One region of the Neorhizobium sp. PAMB6630 genome, then DNA from elsewhere that is predicted to be linked to it. Evidence: predicted binding sites of a transcription regulator. Region 1 holds the regulator's gene; each other region holds the start of a gene.
What was found. Region 1 encodes PhoB, which activates phosphate uptake and scavenging genes when phosphate is short. Its sites were predicted from a motif close to TGTCATNNANCTGTCAT; they were not measured.
Positions count from the first base shown of each region.

Region 2: AC4CWF_RS11970 (esterase-like activity of phytase family protein) is a predicted target of PhoB. The motif match lies at 3,659-3,675, and genes of this name have one in related genera.
Region 3: AC4CWF_RS01435 (DUF2794 domain-containing protein) is a predicted target of PhoB. The motif match lies at 3,961-3,977, and genes of this name have one in related genera.

Region 1 covers NZ_CM177836.1:3,432,791-3,439,069, forward strand. Annotated here, with positions in the region: gene argF (ornithine carbamoyltransferase) at 1-441, opposite strand, end outside; gene AC4CWF_RS16345 (aspartate aminotransferase family protein) at 495-1,691, opposite strand; gene AC4CWF_RS16350 (GcrA family cell cycle regulator) at 2,119-2,670, shown strand; gene phoB (phosphate regulon transcriptional regulator PhoB) at 2,828-3,511, opposite strand; gene phoU (phosphate signaling complex protein PhoU) at 3,538-4,248, opposite strand; gene pstB (phosphate ABC transporter ATP-binding protein PstB) at 4,302-5,117, opposite strand; gene pstA (phosphate ABC transporter permease PstA) at 5,131-6,279, opposite strand, start outside.
Region 2 covers NZ_CM177836.1:2,504,144-2,510,422, reverse strand. Annotated here, with positions in the region: gene ppx (exopolyphosphatase) at 1-973, shown strand, start outside; gene AC4CWF_RS11975 (adenylate/guanylate cyclase domain-containing protein) at 987-2,072, opposite strand; gene AC4CWF_RS11970 (esterase-like activity of phytase family protein) at 2,217-3,575, opposite strand; gene rnd (ribonuclease D) at 3,741-4,907, opposite strand; gene AC4CWF_RS11960 (MBL fold metallo-hydrolase) at 5,021-5,932, opposite strand; gene AC4CWF_RS11955 (multicopper oxidase family protein) at 5,966-6,279, opposite strand, start outside.
Region 3 covers NZ_CM177836.1:315,677-321,955, reverse strand. Annotated here, with positions in the region: gene AC4CWF_RS01450 (ABC transporter permease) at 1-1,866, shown strand, start outside; gene AC4CWF_RS01445 (Bax inhibitor-1/YccA family protein) at 2,117-2,803, shown strand; gene AC4CWF_RS01440 (GNAT family N-acetyltransferase) at 2,943-3,500, shown strand; gene AC4CWF_RS01435 (DUF2794 domain-containing protein) at 3,553-3,942, opposite strand; TPP riboswitch at 4,305-4,428, shown strand; gene thiC (phosphomethylpyrimidine synthase ThiC) at 4,517-6,279, shown strand, end outside.

The DNA of each region.
Region 1 (6,279 bases):
GCGATGTTCCTCGAAGGTCAGAAGGTCGGCCATGATCTGACAGGGATGCGTTTCGTCGGTGAGACCGTTGATGACGGGCACCGTCGCATGCTCTGCAAGCTCCAGCAGGCGCGTGTGGTCAGTGGTGCGGATCATGATGGCATCGACATAACGCGACAAAACCTTGGCGGTATCGCCAATGGTTTCGGCACGCCCGAGCTGCATTTCCGTGCCCGACAAAAACAGCGTTTCGCCGCCCAGCTGGCGCATGCCGACATCAAACGAGACACGCGTGCGGGTGGAGGGTTTTTCAAAAATCATCGCCAGCATCTTGCCGGCCAGCGGCTTGTCCGCCGTGCCGGCCTTGGTGGCCTGCTTGCGGGTGCGGGCGTCATCGAGAATGGTGCGCAGCTCCCCGGACGAAACGGCCGAGAGATCGAGAAAATGCTTAGGTGATGCCATGGTCCAATCCATCGGGGCGCCGTCCGGCGGCCCTTGCGTTACGAAAGAGCCCGTCAGGCCGTTTTCTTCAACTGTTCGCGGCTGAGCTTTTCGGCCGCACGCTCGATGCGCGCAATGCCCTCACGGGCCTCTTCCGCCGTGACCACCAGCGGCGGCAGCAGACGAATGACGTTATCGCCGGCGGGAACGCCCAACAGATGTTCCTCGCGCATGGCCAGCGCCAGTTCGCCAGCGGGCACGCGCGCCTTGACGCCCAGCATCAGGCCTTCGCCGCGGATTTCCTCGATCACGTCGGGGAAACGGTCCTTGAGCGAGGCAAGGCCCTGGCGGAAAACCAGCGCCACATCGCGCACATTGTCGAGGAAACCATCGGCCAGCACCACGTCGAGCACGGCATTGCCGACAGCCATGGCGAGCGGATTGCCGCCATAGGTCGTGCCGTGAACGCCGGGCTTCATGCCTGAGGCGGCCTCGGCAGTGGCAAGGCAGGCGCCGAAGGGAAAACCGCCGCCGATGCCCTTGGCCACGGCCATGATATCGGGGGTAATGCCGGTTGCCTCATAGGCAAAAAATTTGCCGGTACGACCAACGCCGGACTGCACCTCGTCAAACATCAAAAGGATGCCGTTGTCGTCGCAGATCTGGCGCAGTTCACGCAGGAATTCCTTCGACACCACACGGATGCCGCCCTCGCCCTGGATTGGCTCGATCAGCAGCGCTGCGGTGTTTTCGGTGATGGCCGCCTTCAGCGCGTCCATGTCGTCAAACGGCACCTGGTCGAAACCGGGCGCCTTGGGCCCAAAACCTTCCATGTATTTTTCCTGGCCGCCGGCAGCAATCGTCGCGATCGTGCGGCCATGGAAGGCGCCTTCGAAGGTGATGATGTGGAATTTTTCCGGGTGGCCCTTGGAATAATGGTAACGACGCGCCGTCTTGATGGCGCATTCCAGCGCTTCCGCACCGGAATTGGTGAAGAACACCTTGTCGGCAAAGGTCGCCTCGGTCAGGCGGCGGGCAAGCCGTTCCTGCTCGGGAATTTCATAGAGGTTGGACAGGTGCCAGACCTTGTCGGCCTGGTCCTTCAGCGCCGCGACCAGATGCGGATTGGAATGGCCGCAGGAGGTCACGGCAACGCCTGCGCCGAAATCGAGATATCGCTCGCCCGTTTCCGTCACGAGCCAGACGCCCTCGCCGCGCACGAAACGCAGCGGAGCCCGTGCAAAGGTGTCGAAAAGTGCGGCTTCAGCCATGGCGACATCACTCCTTGGGCAACGATAATCCCTTGTGGCGGCACGGCCGCCGGAATTCAAACCAGAAACTAAAAATGCCGCCTTAAGCGGCGGCTGGCGCACTATCGGCATTTCAGGATCAACTGTCAACAAATCGCTTGAATTTCAGGGGATTTCCGCTGCGTGAGGCTGGCTTGCGCGAAGCTTTTGCGCTGTGACAAAAAAGACTCGCCTTAAAAGCAAGTTGGGGAAAACCCTGAAATCGATTCGCCGCGATTCCGCCGACTCTTGTCAGCGAGTCCCGGGGTCGATAGGTTAAAGATCAATTACTAGACTGCATGCGGCGGAACTAGTCACCAAGCACATATATATGGTATGTCCGGCAGGAAATCTTCCCGCCGGCAGGTGAGCGATTCTGTCCGCACAGCCCCTACGGCGGAGAGATGGCATGAACTGGACGGACGAGCGCGTCGAGAGACTAAAGCGGCTTTGGGCCGAAGGCCTGAGCGCAAGCCAGATCGCAACACAGCTGGGCGGCGTCAGCCGCAACGCCGTGATCGGCAAGGTACACCGTCTCAACCTGCCAGGCCGCGTCAAGGCCGGCGGCACGCAGGCAACGGCGCGCACCGCGCCCAAGCGCACCACCTCTGCTCCGCGCGCCCCGAACTTTGCGGCCCGCACCACAACCAATCCTGCCCGTACCACACCCCATGCGGTTGGTGTTGCCGTGGTAGCGCCGGAAGTCGAGGCCGTACAGCCGACGGAATTCCGCGCCCCGAGCAATGTCGTGGTACCGATGTCGCGTAAGCTTTCGCTGACGGACCTGACGGAACGCACCTGCAAGTGGCCGATGGGCGATCCCCTGAAGGACGACTTCCACTTCTGCGGTTCGGATTCTGCCGATACCTCGCCCTACTGCAAATATCACGCTCGCCTCGCCTACCAGCCGGTCAACGAGCGTCGTAAGGCTGCCAACATCTCGGCTGCTGCCCGCGCCTGATATCTTTTCGAGCGTTTGCCGCTCAGCACTCTGAAAACGGGCCTCGCGCCCGTTTTTTTGTGCCTGGAGACACCCTGAAAAAGCCGACAAAAGAACGCCCGGAGCCAAGAGCCGCCGGGCGTCAAAACCGTGTTTCATCAGACGTGACGAACGCGCTTCAGGCTTCCATCGAATATCCGGCGCCGCGCACGGTGCGGATCACATCCTGCATGTTGGAGAAGTTGAGTGCCTTGCGCAGGCGCCCGACATGCACGTCGACGGTGCGTTCATCCACGTAGATATCATGGCCCCAGACGCCATCGAGCAGCTGCGAGCGTGAATAGACGCGGCCCGGCGAGGCCATCAGAAATTCCAGGAGGCGGAATTCCGTCGGCCCAAGCCGCACTTCGCGGCTTTTACGGTGAACGCGGTGCGTCTCGCGGTCCAGCTCTATATCACCGCAGCGCAGCACGCTGGAGAGAACCTCGGGCCGAGCACGTCGCAGCATGGCCTTCACCCGCGCCATCAGTTCCGGCGTCGAGAACGGCTTGACGACGTAATCGTCGGCACCGGTGGCAAGGCCCCGCACCCGTTCGCTTTCCTCACCGCGTGCCGTCAGCATGATGATCGGCAGCCGTTCGGTTTCCGGACGCATGCGTAAGCGCCGGCAAAGCTCGATGCCCGATACGCCCGGCAGCATCCAGTCGAGGATCAACAGATCCGGCAACCGTTCCTGGAGGCGGATCTCCGCCTCGTCTCCGCGCAGGATCGTCTCGACCTCGTAGCCTTCGGCCTCGAGATTATAGCGCAGGAGGACGCTGAGAGCTTCCTCGTCCTCCACAACCGCAATTTTGGGCAGCATGGTTCAGGCACTCCGTCAGTATGGCCTTACTCGGCCACAGCACCAAGCGTGTTGGACGTATCGTCCTTGGGGCGCTCGCCTTCAGGCTGGGCACCTGTTGCGATGTAATAGATGGTTTCGGCGATGTTGGTGGCGTGGTCGCCGATGCGCTCGATGTTCTTGGCGCAGAACAGAAGATGCGTGCACGACGTGATGTTGCGCGGATCTTCCATCATGTAGGTCAACAGCTCGCGAAACAGCGAGGTGTACATCGCGTCGATTTCCTCGTCGCGCTGGCGAATGGCTTCGGCCTTCTGCACGGAACGGCTGGAAAACACGTCCAGCACTTCCTTCAGCTGAACCAGCGCAAGCTCCGACAGGTGTTCCAGGCCGCGAGCAAGCTTGCGCGGCACGCCGGTGCCCTGCACTGCGATGACGCGCTTGGCAGTGTTCTTGCCAAGGTCGCCGACGCGCTCCAGATCGGCAGCGATACGCAGCGTTCCGATGATTTCGCGCAGGTCAGCCGCCATCGGCTGGCGCTTGGCGATGGTGATGATCGCCTTTTCCTGGATCTCGCGTTCAGCGTGATCCAGGATCACATCGTCGGAGATGACCTTCTGGGCAAGCGCGCCATCGGAATTGACCAGCGCCCGCACGGCATCGCCGCACATCTGCTCGGCAAGGCCGCCCATTTCGGAAATCCGGCGGTTCAGATATTTCAGGTCTTCGTCATAGGCCGAAAGGATGTGCGAAGGCATATTTGGCGTCCTCGGATAGGGGTGTCAGCGCAAGGGCATGGGTGTAACGGCAATCAGCCGAAGCGGCCCATGATGTAATCCTGCGTACGCTGATCATCCGGGTTGGTGAACATCTTGTCCGTGTCGTTCTCCTCGACCAGCTGGCCGAGATGGAACATGGCGGTGCGCTGCGACACGCGGGCCGCCTGCTGCATCGAGTGGGTGACGATGACGATGGTGTAATTGCTGCGAAGTTCGTGGATCAGCTCTTCCACCTTGGCCGTCGCAATCGGATCGAGCGCCGAGCAGGGCTCGTCCATCAGGATGACCTCAGGCGAAACGGCAATGGCGCGGGCAATGCAGAGGCGCTGCTGCTGGCCACCGGAAAGGCCGGTGCCAGATTCCTGCAGGCGGTCCTTTGCTTCGTTCCAGAGGCCCGCACGCTGCAGGCTTGCCTCGACGATCTGGTCCATGTCCGCCTTGTTGCGGGCAAGGCCGTGAATGCGCGGACCGTAGGCGATGTTTTCGTAGATCGACTTCGGGAACGGGTTCGGCTTCTGGAACACCATGCCGACGCGGGCGCGCAGTTCCACCACGTCGATCGACGGATCGTAGATATCGTCGGCATCGAGCGTGATACGCCCGGTGACACGGCAGCTTTCGATCGTATCGTTCATGCGGTTGAGGCAACGCAGGAAGGTGGACTTGCCGCAGCCCGAAGGGCCGATCAGCGCCGTCACCGTGTTCTCGCGGACATTGAGGTTTACGTCGAAGAGGGCCCGCTTCTCGCCGTAATAGACAGAAACGTCCTTGCCCACCATCTTGTAGGAAACGTCATTCATTTTCTGATCCAGAGCCTTTTCAACTGCTGCTTCCGACATCATGTTCATGGTCCGGGTCCTTCTACCAACGCCGTTCGAAGCGACGACGCAAGAGGATTGCGCCAACATTCATTGCGATCAGGAACAGGAGCAGGATGATGATTGCTCCCGAGGTGCGCTCCACGAAGGCGCGTTCCGCCTCGTTAGCCCACATGTAGATCTGCACCGGCAAGGCCGTCGACGGATCGAGCGGCGTGGTCGGGTAGTTGGCGACAAAGGCGACCATACCGATCAGGAGAAGCGGCGCGGTTTCACCGAGCGCGTGGGCCAGACCGATGATGGTGCCCGTCAGGATGCCCGGCATCGCAAGCGGCAGAACGTGATGGAAGATCGTCTGCATCTTGGAGGCGCCAAGCCCGAGCGCTGCTGCCCGAATGGACGGGGGCACAGCCTTCAGCGCCGCACGCGTGGCGATGATGATCGTCGGCAGCGTCATCAGGGTCAGCACCAGGCCGCCGATCAGCGAGGCCGAACGCGGCAGGCCCATGAAGTTGATGAACACCGCAAGACCGAGAAGGCCGTAAACAATCGAGGGAACGGCTGCCAGGTTGTTGATGTTGACCTCGATGAGGTCCGTGAAGCGGTTCTTCGGGGCGAACTCTTCAAGATAGATGGACGCGGCAACGCCGATAGGCAGAGCCAGAACCAGTACGATCAGCATCATGTAGAACGAACCGATCAGCGCCACACCGACACCGGCTGCTTCCGGACGGCTGGAGGCGCCGTTCACAAAGATGCCCGTGTTGAAATGCTTGGCAAGCGTGCCGGCCTCGGCCATCTGCTTCATCCAGCCAACCTGCTGGTCGGAGATCTTGCGGTTGCTCTCGGTCACGTCGAGATCGATCTGCCCCTTGAAGGCGGAGTCGAGATCGCCGGCTGCCAGAAGACGCACGCTCTGCGTCGTCCCGATGATCGAGGGATTGGCAACCACGAGGTCACGCAGCTGGGCACGCACGCTGTCTGACAGCATCTGGCCCACTTCGCGCATCTTGGTGCGGTCGTTTTCGGCAACGCCGAGCACTTTGGCGAGCGCATTGCGGGCCAGCACCGGATAGTTCGCCGTGAGGAGTTTCTGCGGATTGGTTGCCCGCTCATTGTTGGGATCGATCACCTGCTCGGAAAACTCGATTGGCACCGTGATCATCGTCTGCTGGAACGCCGTATAGCCCTT
Region 2 (6,279 bases), 930 kb from region 1:
CAAGGCGCGCACGCTGGCGCGCGCCCAGCTGAAGGATGCAAAGCTTCTTTCGCGCGGCGAGGGGCGCATCTTTTATGCCGTCGGCGGCACGTGGCGCAACATTGCCAAGCTGCACATGGAAATGACGCAGTATCCCTTGCACATGATGCAGGGTTATGAGCTGCCGCTGGCCGACATGCAGAATTTCCTCGAACTGGTGCTGACCGCCAGGGACAGCAAGGACGGTGCCTGGCAGTCGGTGTCCAAGAACCGCCGGGCGCTTCTGCCCTTCGGCGCGATTGCCATGCAGGAAGTGCTGTCCGCCATGAAGCCCTCCCGCGTGGTATTTTCCGCGCAAGGGGTGCGCGAAGGTTATCTCTACGCGCAGCTGCCGGATGACGAACAGCAGCTGGATCCGCTGCTGGTGGCGGCAGACCAGCTGGCGATCCTGCGTGCCCGCTCGCCCGAACATGCCCGCGAGCTTGCCGACTGGACCGGACGCATGGTCGCCCATTTCGGCATCGAGGAAACCGAAGAAGAAACCCGCTATCGCCAGGCGGCCTGCCTTCTCGCCGATATCAGCTGGCGCGCACATCCCGATTACCGGGGCCTGCAGGCGCTGAACCTGATTGCCCATTCCTCGCTTGCCGGCATCACGCATCCCGGCCGCGCGTATCTGGCGCTCGCCAATTATTACCGTTTCGAAGGCCTGCACGACGATGGCGCCACCGGCCCGCTGTCGCAGATCTCCACGCCGCGGCTGCTCAGCCTTGCAAAACTGCTCGGCGGCCTGCTGCGCGTCGTTTATCTCTTCTCGGCCTCGATGCCCGGCATCGTTGACCATCTGTCGTTCCGTCGGTCGAGCAATCCGGATCTCGATCTCGAATTTGTCGTGCCGCACGAGCATGCCGATTTTGCCGGCGAGCGGCTGGATGGCCGGTTGCAACAACTGTCGAAGCTGACCGGCAAGCGGCTGGCCTTCGTCTTCGAATAGGACGCCGACCCGATCACGAGGCGCGGGGCAGGTCCGCGCCTGTTTCGGCGGCTGCGACACGCCGCAGGGCGAAAACGCCGACCGGCTCGTCGCGCCCTTTGACTATGTGTTCCCCTTGCGGCTCTGCCACCACATCCGGCGGCAAGACCAGCCGCTGAAGAAGATCAGCCGACACCAGATGCGGTTGCTTCAGCGTCTTGCAGAGGCTCTCGATGCGGGAGGTCGTGTTCACGACATCGCCGAAATAGGTGATCTTGTGGTGGAAGACGCCAATCTCTGCCGTCACGACAGAGCCGCCATGCAGCGCTGCCGACAGTTGCGGAACAAGGCCGTACTTCTCCAGCCACCAGTCGCGGTCACGGTCGATCTCGTCGAGCATGTCGTAGAGGCAGCGCACGCAACGGGCATCTTCCACACCCTCCTTCATCGCCCAGGTAACAATGGCGCAGTCGCCGACATAATCGTCAATTTCGCCCTGGTGGTGCCGGACATGCTGGGCAAGGGCTGCAAACACCGCGCCGAGGAAGGCTTGCGCCTTGAGGTCGCCGAACTGGCGGGCATAGGCGCTCGAGCCCACGACGTCGAGAAACAGGAATACTCGCTCCTCCTCGACCGGGTGCCGGTAACGGCCGGTCAGCAGGCTCAGAAACACACGGCGCCCCAGCAATTGGCGGATGCGCAGGACGGTAATGCCGAAGAAGAACATGACCAGAGTGTAAAGAAACGCCGGCGGGCGAATGAGAAGCACATCCTTCCAGCCGGCGTCGAGCAGCCCAAGTGTCTTCATCAACGCGCCGGTCAAGGCAAAGCCGCTGCCGGACAGGATGAAAAAGAGGCCAAGGCTGGAGAGGATGTAAGCGGGAGTGGCCAGTCGCCGCACACGTTCCAGCAGTCGCGGCATCAGCAGTCCGCTTTCGAAGGCAATGAGCGGAAGGCTGCAGGCCAGTGCATAGATGGAGCCGATATAGAGCGGGCCCCGCGCTTCAAACAGCAGGATGTAGATGACGCCCGTACAGGCGATGATGGCGATCAGCAGTGTCCAACGCAGGACCCGAAACAACGGCCTCCCGCGCACGCTTGTTTTGACAGGTTCGCGCATGAGCCTCCCGTGGCACGGTCTCCCTCGGGCGGGATCCCACTGTGAGGTCGACGCCGGTCACGCCACGATAAGGGACCGGCGGGTTTGCGCAAGTGCAGAAATGGGCGCCGGCAGGCGGCGCCCATTGTCAGTCTTTCCAGAGGCTTACTTGGCCGTCAGAAACGTGCCGACGTCGAGCAGCACGAATTCGTTGTCGTCGGCTTTGTCCAGCGCGCGGCCGGCCGAGAAGGGCAGGTTGTTGTCATTGCCGACGATGATGTGGCTGGCATCCACCACATCGACATTCTCGATCGTCACGAAGGGCATCGTGTAGACACCGTTCTCGCTGCCCTGCATGGCCTTCTTGTCGGGATCGGCGATGTTCATGAGGTCGATATACCCGATCTTGCGGGCGGCCTTTCCGACGTTTTCGTTCGACATCTCGATCTTGTAGATACGCTTGTGCTTGGCCGGTGCATCAAAGCAGGTCGGTTCCGGCTTTTTCGGGTCGGCGCAAGCTTTAGCGGCAGAGCCGGCGCCATTGTCACGCTCGATGACGAGGGCCGTGGTGGCGTCCACCATGTTGAAATCGCCGATGGCAACGCCGCCTTCGCTCAGCGGATAAAGCCAGCTGCGGCCGGTCCAGGCCTTGGAGGCGGCATCCAGCTCGATGACGCGCAGTGCCGTCTGGCCGTCGGTCTTTTCCACTGAACCGTCTTCGAGGAACAGCGGGCCTTCCAGCAGGCCGTAAAGCTTGGCGCCGTCCTTCGACATCGCAAGACCTTCAAAGCCGCCGGAGCGCTTCAGGTTGAATACCGGCATTTTTGCCGCGGGGTTAGCCGGCAGGCTGACCAGCGCATTGTCGGGCGAGGTGACCGGCTTGCCGTCAACCACGGTTGCAATGACATCGGTCAGCCGGCCCTCGATGTCGAATTTCAGCACGTAGGGGCCGAATTCTTCGCCGACAAAAAAGCCATCTGCCACCGGCTGGATCGATTCGACGTCGAAATCGGCGCCGGTGAGATAACGCTTGTCAGCGCCTTCCATGGCAATGGGGAAGGGGGCCTTCTTGTCCGGGTCTGAGAGGAACACGGTGCCGAGACGTTCCACCTTGCCGGCGGCCCAGTCGATCTTGATGTGATGCAGCATCAGCATGGTGTCGCTCGAATTATTCTTCGAGCCGAAACCGTTGTCCGACAGCGTCCAGAACGTGCCGTCCGCCATCGTCTTGATGCCGGAAAAACCCTGCAGCGGCTGGCCATCGAAGGGCAGCGACAGACCGGTCAGGCGTGCGCCGTCCTTGCCGGGAATGCTGGCGAGTTTTTCGGTGCGCTTGCGGTCGGCGGTGGTGAACTTGCCGGAGGTCTTGAGCGTTGCCGGAGCATCGGCCGGTGCGGCAATCATCGTGTTGGCCGGCAGCACGGCCTGCGAGACGAGCTTGGCCGGAAAGGCCTTTTCTTCGGCGTGGGACTGTACCGCCAAAACGGCAACCAGTGCGACGGAGGCAAGGAGAGTTCGGATCATGGAACACCTGTGCATGAGAGAAGAGAACAATCTCCTCCTACGTGCAGCAGATGACGCCACCATCACGCCAGATTGAAATTCCGATGAAATTTCAATGACAGAGCCGCGTGCCCGGCCAACTGGGTCATGCGGGCAGTTTGCCGGCCCTGAACAGGCCGGCCGGGATCAGGCTGGCACCGATCCGGCGGCCATGTCCACCGTCTCGACCTTCTTGTCGATGAAGCGCAGGGCAACTTCGCCGGAAATGAGTTTCAGGGCCGGTTCGCCGAACAGTTCACGCCGCCAGCCGGAAAGGGCTGCCACCTCGGCCTTTTCGCCTTCGGTGGCGATCTTGTCGAGATCGTCGCTGTTGGCGATGACTTTTGCCGCCACGCCATGTTTTTCAGAGATCAGGCGCAGCAGCACCTTCAAAAGCTCGACAGCGGACTGCGCGCCTTCCGGCGTATGCGAATGTTTTGGTGCCTGCGGCATGTCGGTTTTCGGAAGCGCAAGGGCGGTGTTGACGGCGTCGAGGATCGCCGTGCCCGACGACGAGCGTTCCCAGCCCTTCGGAATGGTGCGCAGGCGCCCCAGCGCCTCGCTATCCCTCGGCTGCTGCTGGGCGATTTCGAAGATCGCATCGTCCTTCAGCACGCGCGAGCGCGGCACGTTGCGGCTGCGCGCCTCGCGTTCGCGCCAGGCGGTCACATATTTCAGCACCGCCAGTTCCTGCGGCTTGCGCAGGCGCGATTTCAGCCGAAGCCAGGCATCGTCGGGATGCATGTCATAGGTCTCGGTCGATTCGAGAACCGCCATTTCCTCGGCAACCCAGGTGGTGCGGCCTTCGCTTTCAAGCTTTGCCTTCAGGCTGAGATAGATGTCGCGCAGATGGGTGACGTCGGCCAGCGCATAATCCAGCTGCTTGTCCGACAGCGGCCGGCGGCTCCAGTCGGTAAAACGCGAGGACTTGTCGATCTGGACGTTTTTGGTGCGCTGGACGAGCTGATCATAGGAGATCGAATCGCCAAAACCGCAGACCATGGCGGCGACCTGCGTATCGAAGATCGGATGCGGGATCAGCTTGCCGAGATGGTAGACGATTTCCAGATCCTGGCGCGCCGCATGGAACACCTTGACAACAGATGTATCGGCCATCAGCTCGAAGAACGGAGTCAGATCGATGTCCTTGGCCATCGGATCGACGATGACTTCAAGATCCGGGCTTGCCATCTGAATGAGGCAGAGAATCGGCCAGAAGGTGGTTTCGCGCAAAAACTCCGTATCGACGGTGACGAATTCGGATTGGGCGAGCTTGCGGCAGGCATCTTGAAGAGCGGCAGTTGTTTCAATCATCAGCTTCGGTCGTCAGGCACAGAGGAAAGGTGGTTTAACCTTCCTTTCCCTTTCACCTGCCGATGTCAACAGAGACGGAAGTCTTGCGCACCATCATTGCAAAGCCGCAGCGATTATTCCGCGGTAACCGGGGCGTCCTCATCCGACCGGCCGGTACGCAGCGCCTCGATGTTGTCGCGGTGAACGATCTCATAGGGTTCAAAATAGAGGATGGATCCTTGCGCCAGCTCCGGCGCGACGAAATCGAAAAGCCTCGTTTCGTCAATCGCGGGATCGTCGATCTCGGCCATCAGCCGCTCGAGATAGGCGCGGTTGGCGTGGATCAACTCGGGCCCGTATCCGCCGTCTGCAATGCGCGCCTCGCTGCCGTGATTGGGCAGGATGCGCCTGATCGGCAGTGTCGAGAGGCGGTCGAGTTCCCCGATATGGCGGGCAATGCCCAAAGGCTCGGAAATATACGTGATCGTGTCTTCCAGCGTATCGCCGGCCAGCAGCAACTGTTCGTCGGCAAGCCACAGCACGGTGCCATCGGCGCTATGAATATCGAACTGCAGAAGATGCACCGACCGCCCGCCGAGCCGAAGCTCCAGCCTGTCGTCAAAGATGCGGTTCGGCATCACCACCGGATGGATCGGCGGGTCCTTGGCGGCGAGCGCCTGTTCGTTATCGGTCATGGCCTGCAGCGTCAGCCGGTTGGCGATGATGTCGCAATCGGCAAAAACGGCGTTTCCGGCAATGTGGTCGGTATGCCAGTGGCTGAGGATCACCGTGATGTGCGAGACGCCGCGCCCTTCAAGATGGGTGCGGATAGCGCGGGCGTGTTCGAGCGACATATGCGTATCGTAGACGAGCGCATGATGGCCCGAAACGAGCGCGTAGCTGGCAATCCCCAGCGCGTAGGCGCCGTCATCCAGCCAGTTTCGCTCCGGCCCGTGCAGGCGCTTGCCGGCGATGCGGCCGTCGTAATAGGCAAACAGGCCCGGATAGGGCTCAAGTATGCGAAGGGTGGAGCAAAGGTCCGTCATGACGTCATCCACTGGTGCTTATGGCGCAAGGCCTCAGACGACGCGGACATAACTCGTCATGCCGGTCTTCTGGTGCTCGATAATGTGGCAATGCAAAACCCAGTCGCCGGGATTGTCAGCCACCAGCGCAAGCTGCACCTTTTCGTCGGGCGCCACCAGATAGGTATCTGAAATCAGCGGAGTGACTGCGCGCGCGGACGACGAAACCACCTGGAAATTCATGCCGTGCAGGTGGATCGGGTGCAAATGCGGCGTGTTGTTGGTGAGGTTGAACAGGTAGGTCTTGCCAAGCTTCATTTCGGCCAGCGGCGCAGACGGATCGGCGGTGTCACCCGGCCACGGCACCT
Region 3 (6,279 bases), 790 kb from region 1:
CGATCCGGGATTGCAGCGATTGCCAACAAGCAATTTCCCGCAGCCGGCTGGTCCATTCGCACGGCAGACCGCGCCGCGCCGTCGCTCACCGAAAATGTCGACCGCTTCTCGCAGTTCCTGACCCTCGTGGGCCTCACCGCGCTCATCGTCGGCGGTGTCGGCGTTGCCAATGCGGTGCGTGCCTTTCTCGATGCCAAGCGCACCACCATCGCCACCTTCAAATGCCTCGGCGCGCCGGCCTTCGTCGTCACCCTGATCTATCTGTTCCAGATCCTGTTGATCGGTGCCGTTGGCATCGCGATCGGCCTGGTGATCGGTGCGATTGCGCCATTCGTGGCGCTGGGCTTCCTGCGCGACGTGCTGCCGGTGCCGGCGGAAACCGCGTTTTATCCGTCAGCGCTGGGCCTTGCCGCTCTCTTCGGTTTTCTCACCACCTTTGCCTTTGCCGTGCTTCCGCTTGGCCATGCCCGCGATGTGCCGGCAACGGCCCTGTTTCGCGAACAGAGTTTCGACCAGACCGGGCTGCCTTCCTGGCCTTATCTTCTGGCCGGTGGCGGCGCGCTCGCAGCGCTTGCCGCCCTTGCCATCTTCTCCTCTGAAGAACGCTATATCGCCGTCGTTTTTCTCGGCGCCGTGGCCGCCGCTTTCGTGCTCCTGCGCTTCGTGGCAGCCGGCATTGCCGCCCTTGCCCGGCGCAGCCCGCGCGTCAATTCACCGGCGCTCCGGCTTGCCATCGGCAATATCCACCGTCCGGGTGCGCTGACGCCATCCGTCGTTCTGTCGCTCGGCCTTGGGCTGGCACTTCTCGTCACCCTTGCCCTCATTGACGGAAACCTGCGCCGGCAACTCTCCGGCACCATGATGCAGCAGGCGCCGAACTTCTTTTTCGTCGATATCCAGGGCAGCGAGCGCGAAGGCTTCGTCAACATCCTGAAGCAGCAGGCACCGCAAGGCGAGATTACCCAGGTGCCGATGCTGCGCGGACGCATCCTCTCGTTCAACGGACAGGATGTCAGCCAGATGAACGTGCCGCCGGGCGGACGCTGGGTGCTGCGCGGCGACCGTGGCATTACCTATGACGAAAAACTGCCAGCCAATGCGACGATCACGCAAGGAGAATGGTGGCCGGAAAACTATAGCGGCGAACCGCTCGTGTCGTTTTCAGCCGAAGAGGCCGGCGAACTTGGCCTGAAGATCGGCGACGCCGTGACTGTCAACGTGCTCGGCCGCAACATCACCGCGCGCATCGCCAATTTCCGCCAGATCGAATGGCGCTCTCTTTCGATCAATTTCGTCATGGTGTTTTCGCCCAACATGTTTCGCGGCGCGCCGCATGCGTGGCTTGCGACGCTGACCGACCCCAGCGCCACGCCGGCGCAAGAGGGTGCGATCCTGCGCGCCGTCACCAATGCCTATCCAACGATAACAAGCGTGCGGGTGAAGGACGCGCTCGACATTGCCGAGCAGCTGGTTGGCCAGCTTGCAACGGCCATTCGGGCGGCGGCAGCCGTTGCCCTTATCGCCTCGGTGCTGGTGCTTGCCGGTGCGCTTGCCTCCGGCAACCGGGCGCGCACCCATGATGCGGTGATCCTGAAGACGCTGGGCGGCACGCGCAGCATGCTGATGCGTGCTTTCTCGTACGAATACATGATCCTCGGGTTTGCAACCGCTGTCTTTGCGCTGTTTGCCGGAACGGGTGCAGCCTGGTTCGTGGTGTCTCGTATCATGAAGCTGCCGGCAACCTTCATGCCGGATGTCGCGGTGATCACGCTCGTCTCCGCGCTGGTTCTGACTGTCGGTATCGGCCTTGCCGGCACATGGCGCATTCTCGGCCAGAAGGCAGCCCCCGTGCTGCGCGAGCTTTGATGGCGAAGAACTGCGCAACGGGCGCTCCCGCGGATTAAATTTTCGTCACCTTGCCGAATCGGGCGGCGAGCACTTGAACGAAAAGCCATATGTCCGCATATTTGTCATAGGCTTGCTGAGCTTCGCAGCGGCGCCAGGGGTTTTAACGACCTCGACACCGTAGCAACACCGAAGCTTTAAGAGGACAAAAATGTCTGAACCGTACAACTTCCAGAACCGCGCTGCCCAGGCACGTGCGGGTTCTGCCGAAATGATCGACCAGGGCCTTCGCACCTATATGTTGAAGGTCTACAACCTGATGGCGCTTGGTCTTCTGATCACCGGCCTTGCCTCGTTCGGCACGTGGCAGCTTGCTGTCGATAACGGCCAGCTGACGGCCTTGGGTACCGCGCTTTATGCCAGCCCCCTGCGCTGGGTGGTGATGCTGGCGCCGCTCGGAATGGTCTTTTTCCTGAGCTACCGCATCAACAAGATGAGCATTGCGGCAGCACAGACGGCCTTTTGGGTCTATGCCGGCCTGATGGGCCTGTCGCTGTCCTCGATCTTCCTGGTCTATACGGGCCAGAGCATCGTGCAGACCTTCTTCGTGACGGCTGCCTCCTTCGGTGCCCTGTCGCTTTACGGCTACACCACGAAGCGTGACCTGACGGCCATGGGCTCGTTCCTGATCATGGGTCTCTTCGGCCTGATCATCGCCTCTGTCGTCAACATCTTCCTTGCTTCGTCGGCCCTGTCCTTTGCGGTTTCGGTGCTCGGCGTGCTGATCTTCGCGGGCCTCACCGCCTATGACACGCAGAAGATCAAGGAAATGTATTTCGATGGCGACGATGCAGCCGTGATGGGCCGCAAGGCAATCATGGGCGCGCTGACGCTTTACCTCGACTTCATCAACCTCTTCATGTTCCTGCTGCAGTTCCTGGGCAACCGGAACAACTAATCAGCCAGACAGGCAGACAATCGAAGGCGGCTCTCACGGGCCGCCTTTTCTGTTGCCCGGCGGGGGAAGACCAGCATCTTGCAAGGGGATGCCCGGCACCTTACTGTCGCATAGTCTCACCTGAACCGGCAGTGTTTTCATGTCCTTGCGCCTACGCGACGTCACCCTTTCCGACATTCCCGGCATCACAGACATCTACCGGGAGAGCGTTCTCTACGGCTCGGCAAGCTACGAAATCTCAGCACCAGACGAGGCTGAAATGCGCGCCCGTTTCGAGGCCGTGACTGAAAAAGGCTATCCCTATATCGCCGCCGAAGACGAGGCCGGCAGATTGCTCGGTTATGCCTATGCATCCGCGTTCCGCACCCGTCCCGCCTATCGCTGGCTGGTGGAGGATTCGATCTATCTCGCACCGGAGGCCCGAGGCCGCGGCGTCGGCAAAACGTTGCTCACAGAGCTTATCACGCGCTCGACAGCGCTCGGTTTTCGCCAGATGGCAGCCGTCATCGGCGGCGCAAGTGCGGCATCCGTTGCGCTTCACACAGCGCTGGGCTTCACGATGGTCGGCACGATGAAAGGCACCGGCTACAAGCACGGCGCATGGCTGGACACGATCTTCATGCAGCGGGATCTCGGCGAGGGCACCACAAGCGATCCGGACGCCGAGACTTATCCCGGCACGCTGTTCAAGGGCTGATCAGCACCAGTCTCCCATCGGGCAGTACCCTGCCCTGAGTGCGCGAAAAAAATCAATCGACGAGCTTCAGCACCTTGTCGAACACCTTCAGCACCTGCGGCAGCTCATGGCCGCGCTTCAGGATCATGCCATGGGTGTTGAGAACACTGAACGCGCCCTGCTTTCCCGCAAGCTTGGGGTTTTTCTCGATGCGGTAGAGCGGCATTTCGCCGGAGCGTTTGAAGATCGAAAACACCGCCTTGTCCTTCAGGTGATCGATCGCATAATCCTTCCATTCGCCCTCGCCCACCATGCGGCCGTAGATGCGCAGGATCGCATCCAGCTCGCGCCGATGGAAGGTGATGGGGATCGGATCGCTGTTCTGGCGGTACTGGTTAAGTTCAACGACCACGGACCCTTCAGGGGTGCGGTCGCGTCCGTAAACATCTGGCTGATCGGTCATCAATGCTCCCAACGCCATGTAACACTGGAATGACAGTGTGCCTCAGCCGGTGAAAAAATCAACCCGGCAGGCCATGCAAAAGGCACAGGCAGCAGGAGTTGCCGCCTGCCCTGACAATTCTCTTCTTCTGCCCGATTTTGGACAAAACACTGCCGAAATTGGTGAGCAAGTTGACGCTCGACAGTTGGCGCGGTGCGCCATTTGGCCCGGCTGGACGTGTTGACCTTACCCCCAGCCCCCCAACATCTTCGGCCGGGCCTCCCCTCCCCCTCTTGAAAACCAATCGAACCGCAAGCGCCCGAAGGCATAAAGGCCTTGCGGCTGGTGCATTGACATGCCGACGATCTTTGCCGACACTCCCTCGCATTCACCAGGGGGGTCCCGCCAAGGGGCTGAGATACTGCTGGGCTTTGAAAAAGGCAGCGCAGTGACCCGTTGAACCTGATCCAGTTCATACTGGCGTAGGGACGGTGCGCGCTGCAGATGCCACAAATCCTGTCTTGCAGGATCGCGGCAGGCGTTTCTCCATCTTTCCGGCTGACATGACTGGGTCTCCAACCCTTGGAGCCTCACGATGAACATTGCCCGACCTTTTCCCACCCCCGAAGTCACCACCGGCCCGCTGCCGGCCTCGACCAAGATCCACCTTTCCGGAGACCTCTATCCCGATCTGCGCGTGCCGCTGCGCCAGATCGCGCTGCACCCGACAGCCGGCGAACCGCCGGTCCATGTCTACGACGCCTCCGGCCCTTACACTGACCCATCGGCCACCATCGCCATCGATACCGGTCTCACCCGCCCGCGACACGACTGGCTGATGGCGCGCGGCGATGTGGAAGCTTACGAGGGCCGCCCGGTGAGTGCGGCCGACAACGGTTTCGTCAGCGGCGACAGGCTGACGCCGGAATTTCCCGTGCGCCACTCTCCCCTGCGGGCGCGGGGCGGCAAGGCCGTCACGCAGCTGGCCTATGCCCGCGCGGGCATCATCACACCGGAAATGGAATTCGTCGCCATTCGCGAAAACCTTGGCCGCAAGGCAGCACAGGAAGCGCTGGTCCGTGATGGCGAAAGCTTTGGCGCCCATATTCCAGACCATGTCACGCCGGAATTCGTGCGCGCCGAAGTGGCGGCGGGTCGCGCGATCATTCCCGCCAATATCAACCACCCGGAACTGGAGCCGATGGTGATCGGCCGCAATTTCCTCGTCAAGATCAATGCCAATATCGGCAATTCCGCCGTGACTTCGTCCATGGCGGAGGAGGTGGAAAAGATGGTTTGGGCCATCCGCTGGGGCGCCGATACGGTGATGGACCTGTCGACCGGGCGCAACATCCACAATATCCGCGACTGGATCATCCGCAATGCGCCGGTGCCGATCGGCACCGTGCCGCTCTATCAGGCGCTGGAAAAGGTCGGCGGTATCGCCGAAGACCTGAGCTGGGAGGTCTATCGCGACACACTGATCGAACAGGCCGAACAGGGCGTCGATTATTTCACCATCCATGCCGGCGTGCGGCTTTCCTATATCCATCTCACCGTCAACCGCGTCACCGGCATCGTCTCGCGCGGCGGCTCGATCATGGCCAAGTGGTGCCTGCACCATCACAAGGAAAGTTTTCTCTACGAGCATTTTGACGAGATCTGCGACATCGCCCGCGCCTATGACGTTTCGTTTTCGCTGGGCGATGGGCTGCGCCCGGGATCGATTGCCGATGCCAATGATGCCGCACAATTTGCCGAACTTGAAACGCTCGGCGAGTTGACAAAAATCGCCTGGGAAAAGGACTGCCAGGTGATGATCGAGGGCCCCGGCCACGTGCCGATGCACAAGATCAAGGAAAACATGGACAAGCAGCTGAAAACCTGCGGCGAGGCGCCCTTCTATACGCTGGGGCCGCTGACCACCGATATCGCGCCGGGTTACGATCACATCACGTCTGCCATCGGGGCAGCCATGATCGGTTGGTTCGGCACCGCCATGCTGTGTTACGTCACGCCAAAGGAGCATCTCGGCCTTCCCGACCGCAATGACGTGAAGGTCGGCGTCATCACCTACAAGATCGCGGCCCATGCCGCCGATCTCGCCAAGGGGCATCCGGCCGCACAATTGCGCGATGATGCACTGTCACGCGCCCGCTTTGAATTCCGCTGGGAGGACCAGTTCAACCTCTCGCTCGATCCGGAAACGGCCCGCTCCATGCATGACGAGACCCTGCCGAAGGAGGCGCACAAGGTGGCGCATTTCTGCTCCATGTGCGGCCCGAAATTCTGCTCCATGCGGATCTCCCACGATATCCGCGCCGAGGCGCAAAAGGAGGGGCTGGAAGCGATGGCGGC